Regions from separate parts of the Clostridium sp. AN503 genome, predicted to be linked through region 2. Evidence: predicted binding sites of a transcription regulator. Region 2 holds the regulator's gene; each other region holds the start of a gene.
What was found. The regulator Rex, encoded in region 2, represses fermentation and respiration genes when NADH is low (regulators of the CRP and FNR family bind a similar motif). The targets are predictions, from matches to a motif close to ATTGTTAANNNNTTAACAAT.

Region 1: AB1I67_RS21340 (flavocytochrome c) is a predicted target of Rex. The motif match lies at 6,059-6,078, and genes of this name have one in related genera.
Region 3: AB1I67_RS21375 (NAD(P)H-dependent oxidoreductase subunit E) is a predicted target of Rex. The motif match lies at 2,053-2,072, and genes of this name have one in related genera.

What each region holds. Positions count from the first base shown of each region.
Region 1 is NZ_JBFDTP010000002.1:3,013,537-3,020,691, forward strand. Features, by position in the region: gene AB1I67_RS21315 (Gfo/Idh/MocA family oxidoreductase) at 1-61, opposite strand, end outside; gene AB1I67_RS21320 (TRAP transporter large permease) at 83-1,363, opposite strand; gene AB1I67_RS21325 (TRAP transporter small permease) at 1,365-1,856, opposite strand; gene AB1I67_RS21330 (TRAP transporter substrate-binding protein) at 1,929-3,017, opposite strand; gene AB1I67_RS21335 (AraC family transcriptional regulator) at 3,242-4,090, shown strand; gene AB1I67_RS21340 (flavocytochrome c) at 4,141-6,015, opposite strand; gene AB1I67_RS21345 (helix-turn-helix domain-containing protein) at 6,221-6,802, opposite strand; gene AB1I67_RS21350 (PHP domain-containing protein) at 6,809-7,155, opposite strand, start outside.
Region 2 is NZ_JBFDTP010000002.1:1,337,006-1,344,160, forward strand. Features, by position in the region: gene AB1I67_RS13440 (nucleoside kinase) at 1-971, shown strand, start outside; RNA gene rnpB (RNase P RNA component class A) at 1,259-1,607, shown strand; gene AB1I67_RS13450 (hypothetical protein) at 1,736-2,740, shown strand; gene abc-f (ribosomal protection-like ABC-F family protein) at 2,774-4,720, opposite strand; gene AB1I67_RS13460 (redox-sensing transcriptional repressor Rex) at 4,966-5,667, shown strand; gene AB1I67_RS13465 (NAD(P)H-hydrate dehydratase) at 5,796-7,155, shown strand, end outside.
Region 3 is NZ_JBFDTP010000002.1:3,021,678-3,028,832, forward strand. Features, by position in the region: gene AB1I67_RS21360 ([Fe-Fe] hydrogenase large subunit C-terminal domain-containing protein) at 1-1,157, opposite strand, end outside; gene AB1I67_RS21365 (ATP-binding protein) at 1,191-1,616, opposite strand; gene AB1I67_RS21370 (DRTGG domain-containing protein) at 1,616-1,963, opposite strand; gene AB1I67_RS21375 (NAD(P)H-dependent oxidoreductase subunit E) at 2,155-2,649, shown strand; gene AB1I67_RS21380 (ATP-binding protein) at 2,655-3,212, shown strand; gene AB1I67_RS21385 ((2Fe-2S) ferredoxin domain-containing protein) at 3,317-3,694, shown strand; gene nuoF (NADH-quinone oxidoreductase subunit NuoF) at 3,707-5,494, shown strand; gene AB1I67_RS21395 (NADH-dependent [FeFe] hydrogenase, group A6) at 5,510-7,155, shown strand, end outside.

The DNA of each region.
Region 1 (7,155 bases), 1.7 Mb from region 2:
CACATACTGCCGACGCCCTCCCTTTCGGCGCATAATTCTGTCCATCTGCTTTTATCTGCATAATTTTCTCTCCTCTTCTCTTTTATCCCATAAGCCCGGGCAAAAACGTCACGATCCCCGGGAACAGATACATAAAGATCAGCGCCAGGAAGATCACTCCAATATACGGCAGAAGCGGCTTCACGCTCTTTTCAAGCGGCAGCCCCGCCACCCCGCAGGCAATAAACAAAAATGTGCCTACAGGAGGTGTGATCGCACCAATCTGCATCACAATGATCATGATCACTCCATAATGGATCGGGTCAAATCCAAACGCGTTTCCAACCGCCACAACAATGCCTGCAAACATGGCGATCAGTATGGTCGGATCAAGGAAACATCCAAGCACCATAAAGACCACACACAAAAACAGGGTGCCCAGCAAAGGATTGCCAAGGGTATTCACAGCAAAGTCCAGCACTTCCTTCTGAAGCTGCATCCGGACCAGCACATTGGCCAAAACGCCGGCCGCCGCAATCGTCATAAACACAACCGCTGTGGTCACAGCCGAATTGACAATGATCTCCGGGAAATCCCGGATCTTCAATTTTCTGGAAATGAAAAAACCATAAAACAGGCTGTATGCTATCGCCAGCACGCCGGATTCCGTCGGAGTCACCAGCCCAAAAATAATTCCGCAGAGAATGATCAAAGGCGTGATCAGGGCTGCCAGTGAATCCCAAAACGTGCGCAGGAAATTCTTGAGCGAAAATCTGGTGATCTCGATATCATATCCTCTGCGGCGGTACGCCACATAGTTTACCCCACATTGTAAGAAGCCGATTAAAATGCCGGGGATCACCCCGCCCAGAAACAGCTTTGCCACAGGAGTTTCCGTATAAAAGGAATAAAGGATCATGGCGATACTGGGTGGAATGATCGGGCTCAGCATGGAAGAGCCTGCCGTCACCGCAACTGCATAATCTTTGTCATACCCCTGCTTTTCCATAGCCGGGATCAGCATTCCGCCGATAGCCGATGCATCCGCTGCGCCGGACCCCTGGATCCCGCCAAACAGCATGGAGGTAATGATATTAACGTATCCCAGCCCTCCTTTAAACTGCCCCACGGCAGCATTGGCGAAGTTGACCAGCTTGTCGGTGATCTGCGCCTTCCCCATGATATTTCCGGCCAGGACAAAAAACGGGATCGCCATTAAGGCAAAGGAGTTAATGCTTCCAAACAGACGGATCGTCACCAGGGAAAACGGAATATCCATTGCAATGACAAAGATGATCGCCGTCATAAGGGTTGACATAAAGATTGGAAACCCCAGAAAAATAAAAATCATCAGGACTGCAAATACGAGCAACGCCTCCAGCATATTACTGCTCCTCCTTTCTCACCGGTTTCTGAAACAGCGTAATCGAGTACTCCATGATCAGAAATGCACAACCGGCGGGTATTGCCGCATAAAACCAGGCGATCGACAGATCCGGCAGATTCTGAAGCATGGTCTTTCTGCTGTTCAGAGTATAGATGACCCCTTCCCTCATGACTGCCAAAAGTGCAATGATAACGATAACTGTCGCTGCTTTTTTCGCATAGATCATCTGTTTCTCCGACAGGAATTTTTTCAGGAAAAACTCCACACTGAGGTGGGAGTTATGCTTTACCCCAACGCTGGCTGCCAAAAATGCAACCCATATGGCTGTCAGGCGGATGACTTCATCCCCCCATGCAAACGGCCGCAGGCTTGCCGAGGTAAAGTACCGCAGCGTGATCTGCACCAGGCTCAGCGCCACAATCCCTCCAAGCATGGTAATGATCGCACACGAGCGGATTTTATCCAGTATTTTATATAGTTTTCCTACCATATACGCTCCTTATAAACACAAGGGAGTGTCTGCCACTCCCCTGCTTTTCCTTATTCTTTGTAACGTCCGTCCCTACTTTAGCTCAATGATCATGTCAATAAAGGAATTCCAGTTATCCCCTTTCGCCCTGTACTCCTCCAGCATCGGCTGGCAGGCTTCCACCCATTTGTCGATATCCTGGAGTTCTGTTATGACAACGCCTTCGCTCTTCATCACTTCCAGAGCCGCTTCATTGTCCTCGTCATCCAACGCGTCCTGATAAGCCTCTGTCTCGTCCACAGACTCTTTGACGATCTGCTGCAGATCCTCCGGAAGGCCCTTAAACCAGTCTGCATTGAAATAGAACTGGATACATGCCATGCAGTGATTGGTGATCGCAAGGTTTTTTGCATTATCCTGGAACTTCATGGAGTTGATCATGGAAGGTGATGCCTCCATTCCATCCATAACCTTTGTCTGAAGCGCAGTGTAAACCTCATTCCAGTCCATGGTCGTTCCCGATGCCCCCAGACTCTCAAACATGGAAATATACACTGCATTCGGGCCTCTCATCTTTAAGCCCTTCATATCCTCTAAGCTGGTCACCGGAGATACGGTCAGCATATCTCTTGACCCCATGGACATGGTTCCGTATGTATAGAAACCATACTCACCGAGTCTGTTATTGACTTCATCCTCCATGGCCCTGGTGATTTCCCGGTACTGGTCATTGCTGTCAAATAGAAACGGGAACTCATACATCTGCAGTTCCGGTACCCATACGCCCGGACCGGTTCCCGGAGCCGCCAGCACAAGCTCCAACGCTCCTGCCTGGCACATCTCCACCTGTTCGGACTGGCTTCCCAGCTCGCTTCCGAAATTGGCGGTAGTCTTGATCCTTCCGCCTGATTTCTCCTCTACGGTCTTGCAGAAGAACTCCAGGGCCTTACCGATGGTTCCGGTCTGTGCCTGATTCGTCGTTGTACGCAGTTCATACACCCTGCCATCGTCAGCAGGCTTGGCCGCTTCTGTCTGTAGCGCCTCACTCTGCGCCGCTTTCGTCCCTGCGGCTTCAGCGGCTGCCGCTTCTGTTGCTGCCGGCTGACTGCTTCCGGAAGAGCTGCATCCCCCGATGACCGCCGCTGTCAGGACTGCTGCCATAAGTAAAACTCTTTTTTTCATAATACACCTTCTCCTTTTGTATTTTGTTGTTGAGTTTCTTATGCGGACATTATAACACTATGTGATTTATATAACGATGGTAATAGATGCTCTCAAGGTGGTATATCCTGCGAATATTATGGTTTTCGTTATTAATATAACAGTATTTACCATTGCTTTCCCGCCAGATTTTATTAGAATAAAAGTATAATTAATGAACAAATTTTAATGGAGTGATGTACAACATGCAAAAAATCCCCTTTACAGATCATCAGTTTGTGATCAATGAGGATTACCGCATCTATTCTTACTACGACACCAGCAAAGACAGGATTTACAAACACTGCCACAAATTCTATGAATTGTATATCCTGATTTCCGGCCATGTGAAGTATTCCACAGCCGGAAACTCCTTTTTTCTCGCGCCGGGAGATTTTCTTTTCATCAACAAACTGCAGGAGCATTTCCCGGAGGTCCTGGATTTTTCCGTGCCCTATGAGAGAATGGCTTTGCATGTTTCTCCCGAGGTGCTGCAGGAACTCTCCTGCGGCAATGTGAATCTGGCGGCGATATTTACCGCAAATGAATTTAAAGTCTATCACTATCCTCCCGCCCTGCATTCCCAGATCACGGCGCATTTGGACACACTGTTTGAGCTGTACCATTCGCCGGATACCTATGGTTCCAAAATCCTTGGCCGAAGCACCCTGGCCGCCCTTTTTGTCCTGTTTAACAAATACATGGATACCCCCTCTATCTATTCCTTTGGCAAACAAAACAAGAACATCCAGATCATTCCTCTCGTAGAGAGCTATGTGAGAAATCATCTGAACGAAAAGATAACCGTAGAAGATCTGGCGGCTCATCTGTTTTTCAACAAGTACTATTTCATGCACCAGTTTAAGGAGATCTCCGGCATGTCGGCTTATCAGTTTGTACAAAAAGTGCGGCTGACGGTCCTGACCGAAATGGTAAAAGAAGGATGTCCTCTCGCCATAGCCACCGCGCGATGCGGGTTTCAGGATTATTCCAACTTTTACAAACTCTTCAAGAAAGAATTTGGATGCAGCCCGAAAGAATTTTTCCAAAAGTAAAAAGCGTCTGGCGACAGATATCGCCAAACGCTTTTTACTTTTGCTCAGACTTATTTTGTATATGCCGCAGCATTCTTGCCTGCGATCCGGCCGAATACCACCGTATCAGTCAGTGCGTTGCCGCCCAGACGGTTGCTTCCGTGGATACCTCCGGTCACCTCGCCGGCTGCGTACAGGCCCGGGATCACATTGCCGTCCTTATCGATCACTTCCGTGTTGGTGTTGATCTTTACGCCGCCCATGGTATGATGCACGGTCGGCACGCGCTCCGCTGCATAGAATGGACCGTCGTTGATGCCGTTGTTTACCTTGTCGGTGTCTGTAAACAGGGTGCGGCCAAATTCATCTGGCTGTCCCTCCAGATCGCCGCCCAGGCAGTGGCGGTTGTACTCTTCCACGCTGGCAACCAGGTTCTCCGCCGGTACGCCGATCTTCTCCGCCAGCTCTTCTAAGGTATCCGCCTTGTAAGCCCGCCCTGCGGCTACCAGGTCATTGATGGTCTCGTTGAAGTTATTTACCTCATCGCCGGTGGGGTATCCGTCGCTGTCCATAATGATGTACATGGTGCTGTCCGGCTGATCGAACAGGCCTAAGGTCATCTCGTCGCGGCGCCCGCCCTCATTTACAAAACGCTTGCCTTCCTTGTTTACAAAGATACGGCTCTCTACCGCATGCTCAATGTTGCCGGACAGGCTTCCGGTCTTCGGATCGCCCAGGGGGAGCAGCTGGATGTTGCCCATCTGCACCAGATCTGCGCCTATTTCCTCGGCCATCACGATACCGTCGCCGGTGATCGCGGTGGTGTTGGTGGAAGGGATGGTCTCATCCAGAGTCGGCCATAACTTGGTCTCCTCGTTGTACTTCTCACGCATCTCCACGTTCTGGCCAAAGCCGCCGGTTGCCAGAACAACACCGTTGTTTGCTTTTACAGTGACGGTGTTCCCGGTCTCACCGGTGCACACTACACCGGTCACAACGCCGTCCTCCATGATCAGATGCTCTGCTTTGGTGTTGTACTTCACGGTGATGCCGTCATTCTTTTCCATATAGCCTTTGTAAGTTTTGAAGAAACCGGAACCCTCCGGCTCCACCGGCTTATGCGCGCGCTCCCACATACCGCCGGTCACGGTGAATACGCCGTCCTGGAATTCCATCCCCAGGGATTTCAGCCATTCTACACCGTCCCAGGCATTCTCAACCAGGGTGCGAACCAGATCCGGATCGCCCTGCTTGTCTCCGCCCTCGTAGGTCTGCTCATAATGGAAATCCACACTGTCATTTCTCGCCAGAGCAGTCTCGCTGCCGTCATCCACAGCATTTAAAGCGCCCCCTGCCAAAGCGGTATTGCCGCCCATATTGGAAGTCTTCTCAATCACGATCACAGACTTTCCATCCTGGTTTGCCGTAACAGCCGCCGCCATACCGGCTCCGCCCGCTCCGATCACGACCACATCTGCGGTCAGTTCCTCGTCGGCCTCCGCAATCTTTTCAAGCTTCACTGCCTTTAAAGCCTCCGGGTCGCCACCCGCCTGCTTCACACAGTCAGCAACGCCTTCCAGGATCGCGTTGCTGGTCAGCGTCGCGCCGGAAACCGCATCAATTCCAAGCCCCTGAAGCTCGATGATCTGCGCCGGCATGGACTCGCAGACCGGCTCGCCGATGCCCGGGGTCTCCTCATGATCCAGCGTGATCTCCGTGATGGCGTCACTGCTGAAGGTCACGTTCACGGTCATCTCCTTCATGCCTGTCACAACCGCGCTGTAGGTCCCCGGTGTGTAGGCTCCTGCTTCTGCATCTGACGGCGCCGCCGTGGTAGTGGTCTCTGCCGCTGTGGTCGTGTCCGCAGGCTTTCCCTGGCAACCGGCCAGAGAAGCAGCCATGACTGCAGCCATTGCAAGGGCTGCAAAACGTCGGTTCTTTCTCATAGATAAAATCCTCCCTTTCGTGTTAGGTTAACACTGTTAACTTTGTGTTAAAATTTTATCATATCCAACGTTATAAATCAAGTACAAGTTGCCTTGAGTTTCCGCATTTTGCAGCGGCGGCGGCCGGGGGACAGAGCAAAACCGCTTCTGCTCTGTCCCCCGGCCGCCGCCGCTGCAAAATGCGGAAACTCAAACAGGTTACCTGTTATCGCCCCGCCGTCTTTTCCAGATTCTCATAGATCCGCTGCTGAAGCTCCCGGATCCGGTCCTCCGGCCGCTCGCCCTCCAGCATCAGGCCGCTGTTGATGACGAAGGCGCTCCCATACGCCAACGTCTGAAAATTAAAGTAATAAGCCCGCTCCAGTTCCTTTGAAAGATTATGCTCCCGGCAATAAAAACGGAACTGGTCCGCCATCATGCGAAAGCTTTTCCATTTGCGGATCCCGAGCTGTGTCTCATCGATCGTATGCCAGAACGACGGGTCGATCAGAAACGGATACTTGCAAAGGCAGCCGATGTACGCTTCATTCATCGCCAGATGAGCCTCTTTATACCTGCCCGGGAAACGGTCCCTGACCGCCTCCATGGACTTTGACAATTCCTCATCCAGACGCCGGGAAATGGTCAGAAAAAACTCCTGCCGCCCCTTAAAATATTTAAAAGGAGCCGCGCAGGAGACATGGCAGGCATCCGCCACCGCCCTTGCTGAAAACCCGTCCATACCGTTTTCCTTAAGCTGGCGGATACCCTCCGCGATCAGTTCTTCTTCCAGATTCCTTGCACCCATGTTCCTTTAAATTCCTTTCAGATAATCGATCACTGCCTGCACAGACCGCTCCCGCACAGGGAGCGTGAGCTCCGGTTCATGGATGTGCTCCAGATAATGGGCGTCCGAATTGCTGACGATCCGGCACCCTTCCAGATAAGGGTTTTCCTTCCTCACCTGATGGAGCTTTTTTAGATCCTTTACCTCCGCCGTTTTAAAACGGCTGTCCGGCGGCACAAATCCCAGATTCGCAATCAGGCTGTTCGCCGTTTTTTCAATATGAGCGGGGAACATAACCCCGCCAAAGGACTCCGTGAGTTCCCACAGGCCGTCAAAGGAAATGTCCGCGCTGTTGATCAAAAGGTACGGCTCCG
Region 2 (7,155 bases):
CGGTGCTTAAGGAGGCGGAGAGCTGGGGGCGGACGCTCCAGATCCCCAACGTAGGCGCCCTCAATGACCAGATCAGCCACGGCAGGATGAACGAGCTGATCCTGATCCAGGAAGCCCTGATGGAAAAGAAGATGGGCGATATCGCGGAGATGATCGCATCCATGACCGAGAAAAAGATCGTGATGATCGCCGGTCCGTCGTCCTCCGGGAAGACCACCTTTTCCCACCGGCTGTCCATCCAGCTTAGGGCCAAGGGGCTGGTGCCCCATCCGATCGCGGTGGACAATTACTTTGTGAACCGTGTGGACAGTCCGAGAGACGAGCACGGCAACTACAACTATGAGGTACTGGAATGCCTGGACGTAAAGCTGTTCAATGAAAACATGACGGATCTGCTTGCAGGAAAGACGGTTGAAATGCCCACCTACAATTTTGTCACCGGAGAACGGGAATACCGTGGGGATTTCCTGACCCTGGGTCGTGAAGATATCCTGGTCATCGAAGGCATCCACTGCCTGAATGAAAGGCTGTCCTACAGCCTTCCCAAGGAGAGCAAGTTCAAGATCTATATCAGTGCGCTGACTCAGTTAAACATCGACGAGCACAACCGCATTCCCACCACCGACGGCCGCCTGATCCGCCGTCTGGTCCGCGATTCCAGGACCCGCGGCGCCTCCGCCCAGGACACGATCCGTATGTGGCCGTCCGTGCGCAGAGGCGAGGAGGAAAACATCTTCCCCTACCAGGAAGAAGCCGACGTCATGTTCAACTCTGCACTGGTCTATGAGCTGGCAGTGCTTAAACAGTACGCCGAACCAATCCTCTTTGGCGTCCCCCGTGACAGCGCCGAGTATATAGAGGCCAAACGCCTGCTGAAATTCATGGATTATTTCCTGGGCGTCAGCAGCGAGGACATCCCCAAAAACTCCGTTTTACGTGAGTTCATCGGCGGAAGCTGTTTCAAAGTCTAAAATAATGTCAACGTCAGTACCGTCAAGCCAGCGCCAATACCGCCGCCACTACCATTTTTTTGCAGCGGCAGAGAACACGTTGGCGAGGAAGGGCTGGGCTGGAGGAATGCTTACGGAGGCGTTGAAGCCCATCGGTACTTAGGCGCTGTATTTCAAGCGCCTTACGTACCGTTATGCGCTTCACCGAGCGAGAGCGCCCTCCGTAAGCATTCCTCCAGCCCAGCCCTTCCCTATCCAAAAACGTAAACATTGACACCCCCCAAAAACAATGGTAAAATAAAAAAGCTTGAGTAAGACAGATGGTCGCTGCCGCATGGCCGAAAGGCGGCGGGAGAGGAAAGTCCGGGCTTCACAGGGCAGGGTGCCAGATAACGTCTGGCGGAGGCGACTCCAGGGACAGTGCAACAGAAATATACCGCCGGTCTCAGGCCGGTAAGGGTGGAAGGGCAGTGTAAGAGACTACCGCCCGTCTGGTAACAGGCGGGGCACATGTAAACCCCATCCGAAGCAAAACCGAACAGAAAGCATAAGGCGGCCCGTCTGCTTTCGGGTAGGTTGCTTGAGCCAGGTGGCGACATCTGGCCTAGATAGATGACCATCCAACGACATAACCCGGCTTACCGTCTTGCTCACAACATGATTATGAGGGCTCTCCGCTTTGGCGGAGGGCTGTTTTTCCATATAAAGGCCTGTTGATACAGGCAGGGACAGAGAAGACAGGGACATACATATAGAGATATGCAGGCAGGAAGGATTGAGTGCCCGTGAAAAAATACAGGATATTTCCGCTTGTCCTGGCAGCGGTGATGGCAGTGCCGGCATTGCCGGTGATACCGGGGGCAGGACAGGCATTTGCCATGTCGGCGCCGGGCAGCGGGGGAGCCAACTGGCATTACAGCGACAGGGACCACCATTGGTATTATTATGACGAGGATCAGACTCCGCATACGGGCTGGCTCAAATATGAGGGCGAATGGTACTGGTTTGACCCGTCCGGCTGGATGGCAGATGGCGGGAGCCGGGGCATCGACGGGGTGACGTACCATTTTTATGCAAACGGGCATATGACGTGGAACCAGTATATCGGACTGAAATACTACGATGCGGATGGACAGCCGGATGAATCGCATGACATCCGTGTGATCGGTTCGGAAAATCCCACATCAGAGGATAAGGACCTGATCACGGATTATCTCTACGAGGTGCCCAGGTCCTGGATTGCCCAGTTTGTAAAGGACGGCTGGCAGTTCATGTTTTACAAGAAAAAGAAATATTTTGCGGCGCCCAGTACAGATATGGGGGTCTATTACGTTTATCACAGCGTGGACACCCATTACAAAAAGGCGAAGTTTACGGACGCAGATTCTATCCTGCAGGCGTTCGGCGAGTACGTGGGATATGCCGCGGGCTGCTATCAGGAGGGGGATGTGCGGATGCAGGAACTGTGGAATGATTACAATGCGCTGCACAGCCTGCTGGAGATACCGGATTACTATTCCAATGACAGCCAGTTCTACTTCGGAAAGCTGTTTGCGGCGTATCTGGATGGGGAGACGAAGGAGGATATGCTGCGCAATGCTCCCAGAGCCTGCGAGGTGCTTGAGGAGATCCTGCACATGAAGGACGACGAGGAGACCAGGGCCAGGCTGAAAGCAAAACGGGAAGCGGAGCGGAAGGAGGCTGCGGAGCGGGCGGCCAGGATCGCGGCGGAAGAAGGCTACGGGCCTGGTGTGAAAAGGCCGGAGGAAAGTACAGAAGCGGCAGAATAGATCAAAAGAGTCATAGAAAAGAAGAGCCGGCAGTTATTCCGCCAGCTCCTCCCACTGTTCATAGAGTTCTTCCAGCTTTGTCTGGATGGACTCTTTTTCATTGTTAAGTTCTAAAAGCTTATCCACATCCGTGTAGATCTCCTCCAGGGTTAAAAGCCCGTCAATCTCTGCATCGCGGGTTTCAAGGCGGTGGATCTCGTCCTCTGTTTTCTTTAGATCGTTCTGGCGTTTGCGGATGCGCGCCTGCTCCTCCTTCTGGGCTTTCCAGTCCTGCTTGACTTCAGATACGGCTTCTCCATTGCTGGAGGAAGAAACTCCGGAAGCCATAACAGAGTCGCCGGAATCAGCAGCCGGGGTCACGTAGAGGCTTGTCATCAGTTCTTTTTTCTCTAAGTAATAGTCGTAATTCCCGATATAATTAAGCAGCGTCCGACCAGTCAGCTCCAGGATCCGGGTGGCAGTCTGATTGATGAAATACCGGTCATGGGACACGTACAGAACTGTGCCGGTATAATTCTGCAGCGCATCCTCCAAGATCTCCTTGGAGGTAATATCTAAATGGTTGGTCGGCTCGTCCAGGATCAAGAAGTTCGCCTCCGAGAGCATCAGCTTTGCGAGGGAAACACGTCCCCGCTCCCCGCCGCTTAAATCGGAGATTCGCTTAAACACATCGTCGCCCGTAAATAAAAATGCGGCAAGGATATTGCGCACCTGGGTGTTGGTCAGGTTAGGGTAGGCGTCCTGGACCTCCTCAAACACAGTCTTTTCCATGTGGAGCACATGGTGCTCCTGGTCGTAGTAACCGACATGGACCTTGGAACCGAGGGTGATGGTCCCGGTATCGGCGGGCAGCATCCCGTTGATCAGCTTTAAAATGGTGGTCTTCCCGGTACCATTGTTGCCGATGATGGCAACCCGCTCGCCTCGTTTCACATCCATATCGATGTGGTCAAACAGCTTCTGGCTGCCAAAGGCCTTGCTTAAATCCCGGATGGTCAGCACGTCGTTGCCGCTGGTGATATTGGGCTCCAAAGCGATATGCATCTCATCATTGACTTCCACGGGCTTTTCAAGGACCTCGATCTTGGCAAGCATCTTTTCCCGGCTCTCCGCGCGTTTAATGGACTTTTCCCGGTTGAAGGATTTGAGCTTGGTGATCACTTCCTCCTGATGCCTGATCTCCTGCTGCTGGTTTAAATAGGCTTTCATCTGGGCGGCGCGGACCATGGCTTTTTTCTCGCTGTAGGCGGTGTAGTTGCCCTGGTAGACGGCGCTGCGGCCCTGTTCCAGCTCCACGATCTTTGTGACCACGCGGTTTAAGAAATACCGGTCATGGGCGACGATCACGACAGCCCCGTTGTAGTTTAAGAGATAGGTCTCAAGCCATGCGATGGATTCCATATCCAGATGGTTGGTCGGCTCGTCGAGAAGGATCACATCCGGGCGGGAGAGCAGGAGCCGGCCTAAGGATACGCGGGTCTTCTGGCCTCCCGACAGAGTAGTGACCTTTTTGTCAAATTCGTCCTCGCAAAAGCCCAGACCCTTTAAAACGCCGGTGATCTCACTCTGCCAGGCGTAGCCGTTTTCCAGCTCGAAGGTGTGGTTTAAGCGGCTGTAGGCGGAAAGCATCTGTTCCAGCTCTTCTCCCTGCGCATCCTTCATCTTCAGTTCCAGGCTGCGGATCTGCTGCTCCATCTCGATGATGGGGCGTTTTACTTCCTTAAGCTCCTCGTAGATGCTGCGGGAGCTGTCAAGATCCTGGTGCTGTGCCAGATAACCCAGGGTTTTTCCTTTGGACAGGACCACTTCGCCCTGGTCAGCAGCAAGTTCGCCGACGATGATCTTCAGCAGGGTAGATTTGCCGGCGCCGTTGATACCGACGATGGCGGCCTTTTCCTGGTCTTCTATATGGAAGGACACATCGGACAGGATCTGGTCTGTGCCGAATGCCTTGTTTATGTGATTGCACGATAATATCATAGGATATCACTCCGTTTCCTGCAGTATGTTTAAGTACAACTATTATATCTCAAGCTAGTATAATATAGCCTGCACTTTTTTTCAACATTTCTTTTCCCTTGAGTTTTTGCATTTTGCAGCGGAAACTTAAGCTCCTTTCCTTGTATAAATTTACAAACCTGCCGGAAATGTATGAAAACATATTTGACATAAAATTGACGAAAAGGTATAATAAAAGGAAGTTGATTGAATGAGAGGTGAATATCATGGAAGGTAGAGAGATATCTAAGGCGGTCATAACACGGCTTCCGAGATATTACCGTTATCTGGGGGAATTGCTGGAATCGGGGGTGGAGCGGATCTCGTCCAACGAGCTGAGCGTCAGGATGAGAGTGACGGCATCGCAGATCCGGCAGGATTTAAATAATTTCGGCGGCTTTGGCCAGCAGGGATATGGCTATAATGTCAAATATCTTTATACGGAGATCGGGAAGATACTGGGGATCGACCGGCAGCACAACCTGATCATCATCGGGGCCGGGAACCTGGGCCAGGCTATCGCCAATTATGCCAATTTTGAGAAGCGGGGATTTATCATCAAGGGAATGTTTGATATCAATCCCAGACTGATCGGCCTGGTGGTGCGCGGCATAGAGATCCGTGGTGTGGATGATCTGGAGCAGTTTATAAGGGACAACGATGTGCAGATGGCGGCGCTGACGATCCCCAAGACCAAAGCTCCCGAGATTGCCGACCGTCTGGTTGACGCAGGCATCAAAGCGATCTGGAATTTCGCCCATGTGGACTTAACGGTACCGGACGATGTGGTGGTGGAGAACGTACACCTGTCAGAGAGCCTGATGCGCCTGTCTTACCGCGTGTGCAGCATGCAGGACCGGATCGATGAAGAGAAGGAGCAGACAGAGATGAAACCTGCCAGGCAGGAAAAAGACAGTACAAGATCCTGATATATTGGGCATGCAAAAATATTCATAAAAATTCTCCGTGTGAGTTTGTTCACAAAGGAAAATTTTTATGAATATTTTTATAGGGCGGAAAATATCCCCGCTTCCACTTCAAAGGAGGTTTCGAGATCATGAAATACGCAGTAACCGGCAGCCAGATGAAGCAGATTGACAAGGATACCATAGACCGGATCAAAATCCCGTCCCTGGTTCTGATGGAGCGCGCAGCGCTGGCGGTGGCCGATGCAGCAGAGCGTATCCTTTCCCCGTCCTCTGCCCGCGTTCTGTCTGTCTGCGGAACCGGCAACAACGGCGCTGACGGTATTGCGGCAGCGCGTATTCTTAAATGCAGAGGATACGATGTGACGGTTCTTTTAGCAGGCAGCTTAGAGCATGCCTCACACGAGCACAGGGTCCAGCAGCAGATTGCGGAAAACCTGGATGTTCCGATGGTGGAGTACAGTGATTTTGTCCCGGGAAGCTGTGACGTGATCGTGGACGCTTTGTTCGGGATCGGATTGGGCAGGGAGATCGAGGGTGAATACCGAGAGCTTCTTAAGATGCTTGCTGAAAAACGCAGGTCGGGGGAAGCAAAGGTGGTGGCAGTAGATATCCCATCCGGCATCCATGCAGATACCGGTGCCGTTATGGGCGCTGCACTGCCGGCAGATATTACCGTGACTTTTGGATATTTAAAGACAGGCCTGATGCTGTATCCCGGCAGGAGCTATGCGGGGGCGGCAGAGGTGGCCGATATCGGATTTTCCCAGGTGAGCTTAACCTGCGCAGGCTGGGACGGGATGATACTGGAGCCGTCGGACCGGAGCCGGATTCCGGCGCGCCAGGCAGACGGCAATAAGGGAACGTTCGGAAAGCTGCTTGTCATAGCAGGTTCTGTGGGCATGAGCGGTGCCGCTTATTTAAGCGCGCTTGCCGCCTACCGGGCGGGAGCAGGGCTGGTGAAGATCCTGACGGTCCCGGAGAACCGGGCAGTCCTCCAGGCCCAGCTTCCCGAGGCGATCGTAGAGACCTGCGATCCGGAAGCGATCACACCTTACAGCGATGCAGAAGATGGGGAGAGCTTCCGGACGGTCCTGGAAAGCCAGTGCGACTGGGCGGATGCCATTGTCCTGGGGCCGGGCCTGGGCCAGGAAGCTTATGTGGAATACCTGGTGGAGGCTGTGCTTTCCCACGCCTATGTGCCGATCGTGCTGGATGCGGACGGACTGAATACAGTTGCGGCCCATCCTTATCTGACCCGGTATTTTACGGAAAATATCATTATCACCCCTCACATGGGAGAGATGGCGCGGCTGTGCGCCTGTCCGGTGGAGGAGCTGAAGGCGGACCCGGTGCGGGCGGCAAGGGAGTACAGCGGCAGGTACGGTGTGGTCTGTGTGATGAAGGATGCGGCCACGGTGACCGCCGATAAGGACGGCAATGTGTATTTAAATCCCAGCGGCTGCAGCGCCATGGCGAAGGCTGGTTCCG
Region 3 (7,155 bases), 1.7 Mb from region 2:
CCACAGGAACCGCAGTCCAGCCCCGGGAACTTCTTGCACAGCCGTTCCACCTGGTTGAGCCTTGTGAAACTCTCCATCATATTGTCTCCCAGGCTGAACACCGGCTCAAACTGTACCCCTGTGGTCCAGGGCACGATCTGCTCCGCGTTCTCCTCCATATCCATGTGGCTTCGCGCCACCGGCATATATTTGCGCAGGCGTTTCAGCTTCACCTCCGCCACGTAAGGGTTCTCCACAGTCAGCACCCCGCCGACACAGCCCCCGTTACAGGCGTTTAACTCCACAAATTTCAGATTGGAGAACTTCTGGTCCTCCAGATCCTCCAGCACCCGGATCACATTCTCGATGCCGTCCGCCGCCAGGTAATTCTCTGTAAATAAACCTCCCGCTTCACCGCCGCTCCGTCCCCAGCTTATCCCTATCTTGCCGGAGGTGCTAAGCTCCTCCGCATCCTCCCCCACAGCCTTCATATGGGACAGAAGCTGCGGATAGACTTCTTTGATCGCCAGCACATGGTCGATCTCGCTTTTCTCCGTCCCCAGCGGCGCCTTCGCATAGGTCACCTTGGACGGGCACGGGGAAATAAAGCAGATCCCGATGTCCTCTCTGGCAAACCCGGTCTGCTTCATGGCCCGCTTTGCCGCCAGCATCGCTGCCACCTCCACCGGGGGATTCAATGGCAGCAGATGCGGGATCAGGTTGGGGAACCGGACCCGGATCAGCCGCACCACCGACGGGCAGGCTGTGCTGATGATCGGCAGATTGTCCTCATGCTGCGTCAGATATTCCCTTGTGGCGTCCGAGACCAGCTCTGCCGCCGCGCTGACCTCAAACACATCGTCAAAGCCCATCAAAAGAAGGGCATTCAGCACAATATTCACATCGTCTAAATTGTTGAACTGGCTGTACAGGGACGGCGCAGGCAGCGCCACCGTGTAGCGGTACTGCTTCATCACATCCAGCTTGTCATAAGTCGCGCGCTTTGCATGGTGCGGACAGACACGGATGCATTCGCCGCAGTCTATGCAGAATTTGCCGTTGATCTGGGCCTTGCCGCCCCGCACCCGGATCGCCTGGGTGGGACAGCGCTTGATACAGTTGATGCAGCCCTTGCACAGCTCCTCATCCAGCCGCACAGAATGGTAAAATTTGTCCAATCCGCCAACACCTCCTATCGGACAGAACGCCGTCTACTCCAGACGGACCTCCATGGTGATGACCGTCCCCACACCAAGCTCTGTCTCTATCTTCATATCGTCTGTATATTTTTTCATGTTGGGAAGCCCCATGCCGGCCCCAAACCCCAGGCTCCGCACCTCATCCGGCGCAGTAGAGTACCCGGCCTTCATAGCCATCTCCACATCCGGGATCCCCGGTCCCACGTCATCTAAGACCATCTTGATCCTTTGAGGCGTGATCTCCACGGTGATCTCCCCGCCCTTTGCGTGGATCACCATATTGATCTCCCCCTCATACATGGCGATCGCCACCTTGCGGACCGCTTCGGGGCTGACGCCCATCTGCTTCAGCTTCCCCTTCACGTCGCTGCTGGCCTCGCCCGCGCGGGTAAAGTCATCCGGGGAAATGTGGTATTTTAAAACGATCGCGTCTTCCATTATACTGCACCTCCGCCGAGCCCCGCCTTATATAACATCCCACAGGCAGAAAACATCCGGTGACCGGTCTCCATCACGATCAAGTCCCGCTCCTTCGCCATCTCAATGAGCGTCTCATCCGGCTTTTTCCCCCGCACGAAGATCAGGCAGACGATATCCAGCATTTCCGCCGTGCGGATCACCTGCGGATTGCACAGGCCGGTCAGCAGCACGGAGTGGTCTTTGGAAAATGCCAGCACATCGCTCATCATGTCTGACCCGCATGCGCTCCGGACCTCCCGGTCCAGGAACTCCTCTCCTGCCAGCACCCTGGCTCCCAGTATATTCTGAACGTCTCTTGCAGTCATATGGTTTCTCCTCCTGTCATAAGATAATCCGAACAAATCACTACTATAAGAATAGCATTGAAGATGTGAATTATCAACATTATTCGGAAATTGTTTTTCATTTAACATGCAATTTATGTAGATTTTTTGTCAGTTACATGATAAAATATTATGTACATTTGACAAACTGCAAATTAGGAGGAGGGTTTAACATGGCTTGCAAAAAAGAAGGTGTACCTTTCAGCGGGACCCCTGAGCAGGAAGCTGCTTTAAAGAAGGTCATTGCAGAGCTGAAGGACACGAAAGGCGCTTTGATGCCGATCATGCAGCAGGCGCAGGAGATTTATGGTTATCTCCCGATTGAAGTCCAGACCATGATTTCCGATGAGACGGGCATCCCGTTGGAAAAGATTTATGGTGTTTCTACATTTTATGCCCAGTTCGCGCTTCAGCCAAAGGGCAAATATCAGATCTCTGTATGTCTGGGCACCGCATGTTATGTAAAAGGTTCCGGCGCTATCTTTAGCAAACTGGAAGAATTACTCGGTATTACCAACGGGGAATGCACCGCAGATGGGAAGTTTTCTCTGGATTCCTGCCGATGTGTAGGGGCCTGCGGCCTGGCGCCCGTTATGATGATCAACGACGAGGTCTACGGACGTCTTACCCCTGACGATATCCCCGGCATCCTTGCCAAATACCAGTAACGCCTATGATGCCTGAGATTTCCTTAAATATCCTGGATGTAGCAGAGAATTCCACCCGCGCCGGGGCGTCTCTTATAGAGATCACCGTAGATGCGGACATGGCTGCAGACCGGCTTACCGTGATCATCAGGGATGACGGCTGCGGGATGACGGCAGAGCAGGTATCTCACGTGACAGACCCGTTTTTCACCAGCCGCACGACCCGCAAGGTAGGGCTTGGGGTTCCATTTTTCAAATATGCGGCGGAGAGCACCGGCGGGAGCTTCACCATTGAGTCCCAGCCGGGTAAAGGCACTACGGTGACAGCCGTCTTCGTACTGTCGCACATTGACAGGATGCCGCTCGGGGATATTACCAGCACTATACATACACTGGTGGTCTATCACCCGGAATCTGATTTTCTCTACCGTTACAGCTATTGCGGAGCTTCCTTTACCCTGGATACCCGGGAGTTCAGAGAGATTCTGGGAGGGGTTCCGTTTGACGAGCCGGAGATATCAGAATACATCAGGGAATATTTGATTGAGAACAAGATGGAAACTGACGGCGGCGCCGTCTATTGACGCACACTGTCGGAATAAGCAACTGTGGGCGGTACATTTTCCTGTTTCAGAGGATCAGCGTACCGTTTCACAAATACGTATCATTAATGGAGGAATCTAATCACATGAAGAGTCTTGAAGAGTTGAGAGCGATCCGCGAGAAGATGCAGAGCCAGGTGAGCATGCGTGCGGAAGACCATGCCCACACCCGTGTCGTGGTCGGCATGGCTACCTGCGGCATCGCAAGCGGAGCACGGCCGGTCCTGACCACCCTGTCCAACCTGGTACAGGAAAAGGGTCTGACCAATAAAGTATCCGTAACCCAGACTGGCTGTATCGGTTTATGCCAGTATGAGCCGATCGTGGAGATCATGGAACCCGGAAAACCAAAAGTAACCTACATCAAGATGAACCCGGACAAGGCGGCGGAGGTTGTGGAGCGCCACCTGATCGGAGGGCATGTTGTAGAGGCTTACACCTTAGCTTCAGCAGACATCAAATAAGGAGGAACGCAAATGTATCGTTCACATGTATTGGTTTGCGGCGGAACAGGATGTACGTCCTCCGGGAGCCAGCAGATTATGGAAACCCTGAAAGAGGAGATTAAGAAAGCAGGACTGGAACAGGAGGTTTCTGTTGTCCAGACTGGCTGCCACGGTCTCTGTGCACTGGGACCGATTATGATCGTCTATCCGGATGCCAGCTTCTACTCCATGGTCAAAGTAGAAGACATCCCTGAGATCGTACATGAGCATCTGTTAAAAGGCCGTGTTGTTACCAGGCTGTTATACCAGGAGACTGTGACCCAGTCCGGCGTCAAGGCTTTGGTAGACACCGACTTCTATAAGAAACAGCACCGCATCGCACTGCGCAACTGCGGTATCATCAACCCGGAAGTGATCGAGGAGTATATCGGTACCGGCGGCTACCAGGCCCTGGGCAAGGTACTCACCGAGATGACCCCCGATGACGTGATCAAGTGCCTGATGGATTCCGGCCTGCGCGGCAGAGGCGGCGGCGGCTTCCCCACCGGCCTCAAATGGAAGCTGGCCAAGGGCAATGACGCCGACCAGAAATATGTCTGCTGTAACGCCGATGAGGGCGACCCGGGCGCATTCATGGACCGTTCCATCTTAGAGGGCGACCCGCACGCAGTCCTGGAGGCCATGGCGATCGCAGGTTACGCCATCGGCGCCAACCAGGGTTACATATATGTGCGTGCCGAGTATCCGATCGCTGTAGAGCGTCTGAAGATCGCCATCAACCAGGCAAGGGAGATGGAGCTTCTCGGCAAGGATATCTTCGGTACAGGTTTTGATTTTGACATAGACTTAAGACTGGGCGCAGGCGCGTTCGTCTGCGGCGAGGAGACTGCGCTTATGACCTCCATCGAGGGCAACCGCGGTGAGCCAAGGCCGAGACCTCCGTTCCCGGCACAGAAGGGCCTGTTTGGCAAGCCCACCATTTTGAACAACGTAGAGACCTACGCCAACATCCCGCAGATCATCATCAACGGGCCGGAGTGGTTCTCCTCCATGGGTACGGAGAAGTCCAAGGGCACCAAGGTGTTCGCACTGGGCGGCAAGATCCACAACACCGGACTGGTGGAGATTCCCATGGGTACCACCCTCCGCGAGGTCATCGAGGAGATCGGCGGCGGCATCCCGAACGGCAAGAAGTTCAAGGCGGCACAGACCGGCGGTCCTTCCGGCGGATGTATCCCGGCAGAGCATTTTGACATTCCGATCGACTACGACAACCTGATCTCCATCGGTTCCATGATGGGTTCCGGCGGCCTGATCGTTATGGACGAAGACGACTGTATGGTGGATATCGCCAAGTTCTTCCTGGAGTTTACCGTTGAGGAGTCCTGCGGCAAATGTACTGCATGCCGCGTAGGCACCAAGCGCATGGTGGAGATGCTGACCAAGATCACCAAAGGCAACGCTACCATGGAAGATTTAGATAAGCTGGAAGAGCTGTGCTACTATGTGAAAGAGAATTCCGCCTGTGCGCTGGGCCAGACCGCACCGAACCCGGTACTGTCCACCCTCCACTACTTCCGGGATGAATACGAAGCCCATATCAAAGAGAAACGGTGCCCGTCAGGCGTTTGTAAGGCACTGCTCTCCTACCACATTGACCCGGATAAATGTAAAGGCTGTACCTTGTGCGCAAGGAACTGCCCGACGGGCGCCATCATCGGCTCCGTCAAGAATCCACATGTCATCGACCTGGATAAATGTATCAAGTGCGGTGCCTGCATGGAGAAATGTAAATTCGGTGCAATCTACAAACAGTAATGGAGGAGAATTGATATGGAGAATATTACAATTAAAATTAACGGCATAGAAGTAAGCGCTCCAAAAGGTTCCACCATACTGGAAGCCGCACGGCTGGCACAGATTGAGATCCCGACCCTCTGTTTCTTAAAAGAGATCAATGAGATTGCTGCCTGCCGCATGTGCGTGGTGGAAGTCAAGGGCGCCAGAAGCCTGGTCGCTTCCTGTGTCTATCCGATTAACGAGAACATGGAAGTATGGACCAATACCCCCAAGGTACTGGATTCCCGCAGAAAGACCCTGCAGCTTCTCTTATCCAATCACGACCGCAAGTGCTTATCCTGTGTCCGCAGCGGCAACTGTGAGCTTCAGCAGATGGCCAAAGAGCTTGGCGTGGAGGATGAAGCATACTATGACGGCGAGCGCACCCCATCCTGTGTGGATGACAGCGCTGTCCATATGATCCGTGACAACAGCAAATGTATCCTGTGCCGCCGCTGCGTTGCAGTCTGCGAGAAAATACAGGGTATCGGCGTGATTGGCGCCAATGAACGTGGATTTGAAACTTCCATTGGTTCCGCATTTAACATGGGCTTAGGTGAGACCAGCTGCGTATCCTGCGGACAGTGTATCGCAGTTTGCCCGACTGGCGCTCTCCAGGAGAAGTCCCAGGTTGATGAAGTCCTTGCCGCGATCGCAGACCCGAAGAAGCATGTGATCGTGCAGACCGCTCCGGCTGTCCGCGCAGGTCTCGGCGAGGAGTTTGGCTATCCGATCGGCACCAATGTGGAAGGCAAGATGGCCGCCGCGCTGCGCCGGATCGGATTTGACAAGGTATTTGACACAAACTTCAGCGCGGATTTAACCATCATGGAGGAGGCTCACGAGTTCTTGGACCGCGTCCAGAACGGCGGTGTACTGCCGATGATCACCTCCTGTTCCCCGGGATGGATCAAATACTGTGAGCATTATTTCCCGGATATGACCGAGAACCTGTCCAGCTGTAAGTCTCCGCAGCAGATGTTTGGCGCAATCGCCAAATCCTACTATGCAGAGAAGGAAGGCTTAAACCCGGAGGATATCGTTTCTGTATCCATCATGCCCTGTACCGCCAAGAAGTTTGAGGTGCAGCGCCCGGATCAGGCAGCAAACGGGGTTCCGGATGTGGACTACTCCCTGACCACCAGAGAGCTGGCCCGTATGATCCGCAAGGTTGGCCTCAAGTTCCAGAACCTCCCGGATGAGGGCTTCGACGCTCCTCTGGGCCTGGGTACCGGCGCAGCCGTGATCTTCGGCGCTACCGGCGGTGTTATGGAAGCTGCCCTGCGTACCGCAGTAGAGACCCTGACCGGTGAAGAACTGGCAAACTTAGACTTTACCGACGTCCGCGGTATCGCAGGCATCAAGGAAGCCACCTACCCGGTAGCCGGTCTGGATGTAAAGGTTGCTGTGGCCTCAGGCCTGGGCAACGCCAGAAAACTGCTTGAGAAAGTAAAAGCCGGCGAAGCCGACTACCACTTCATCGAGATCATGGGCTGTCCTGGCGGATGTGTCAACGGCGGCGGCCAGCCGCAGCAGCCGGGCTACGTGCGCAACACCGTAGATATCCGGGCTATGCGTGCAAAGGTGCTGTATGATGCAGATAAAGATAACCCGATCCGCAAGTCCCACGAGAACCCGGC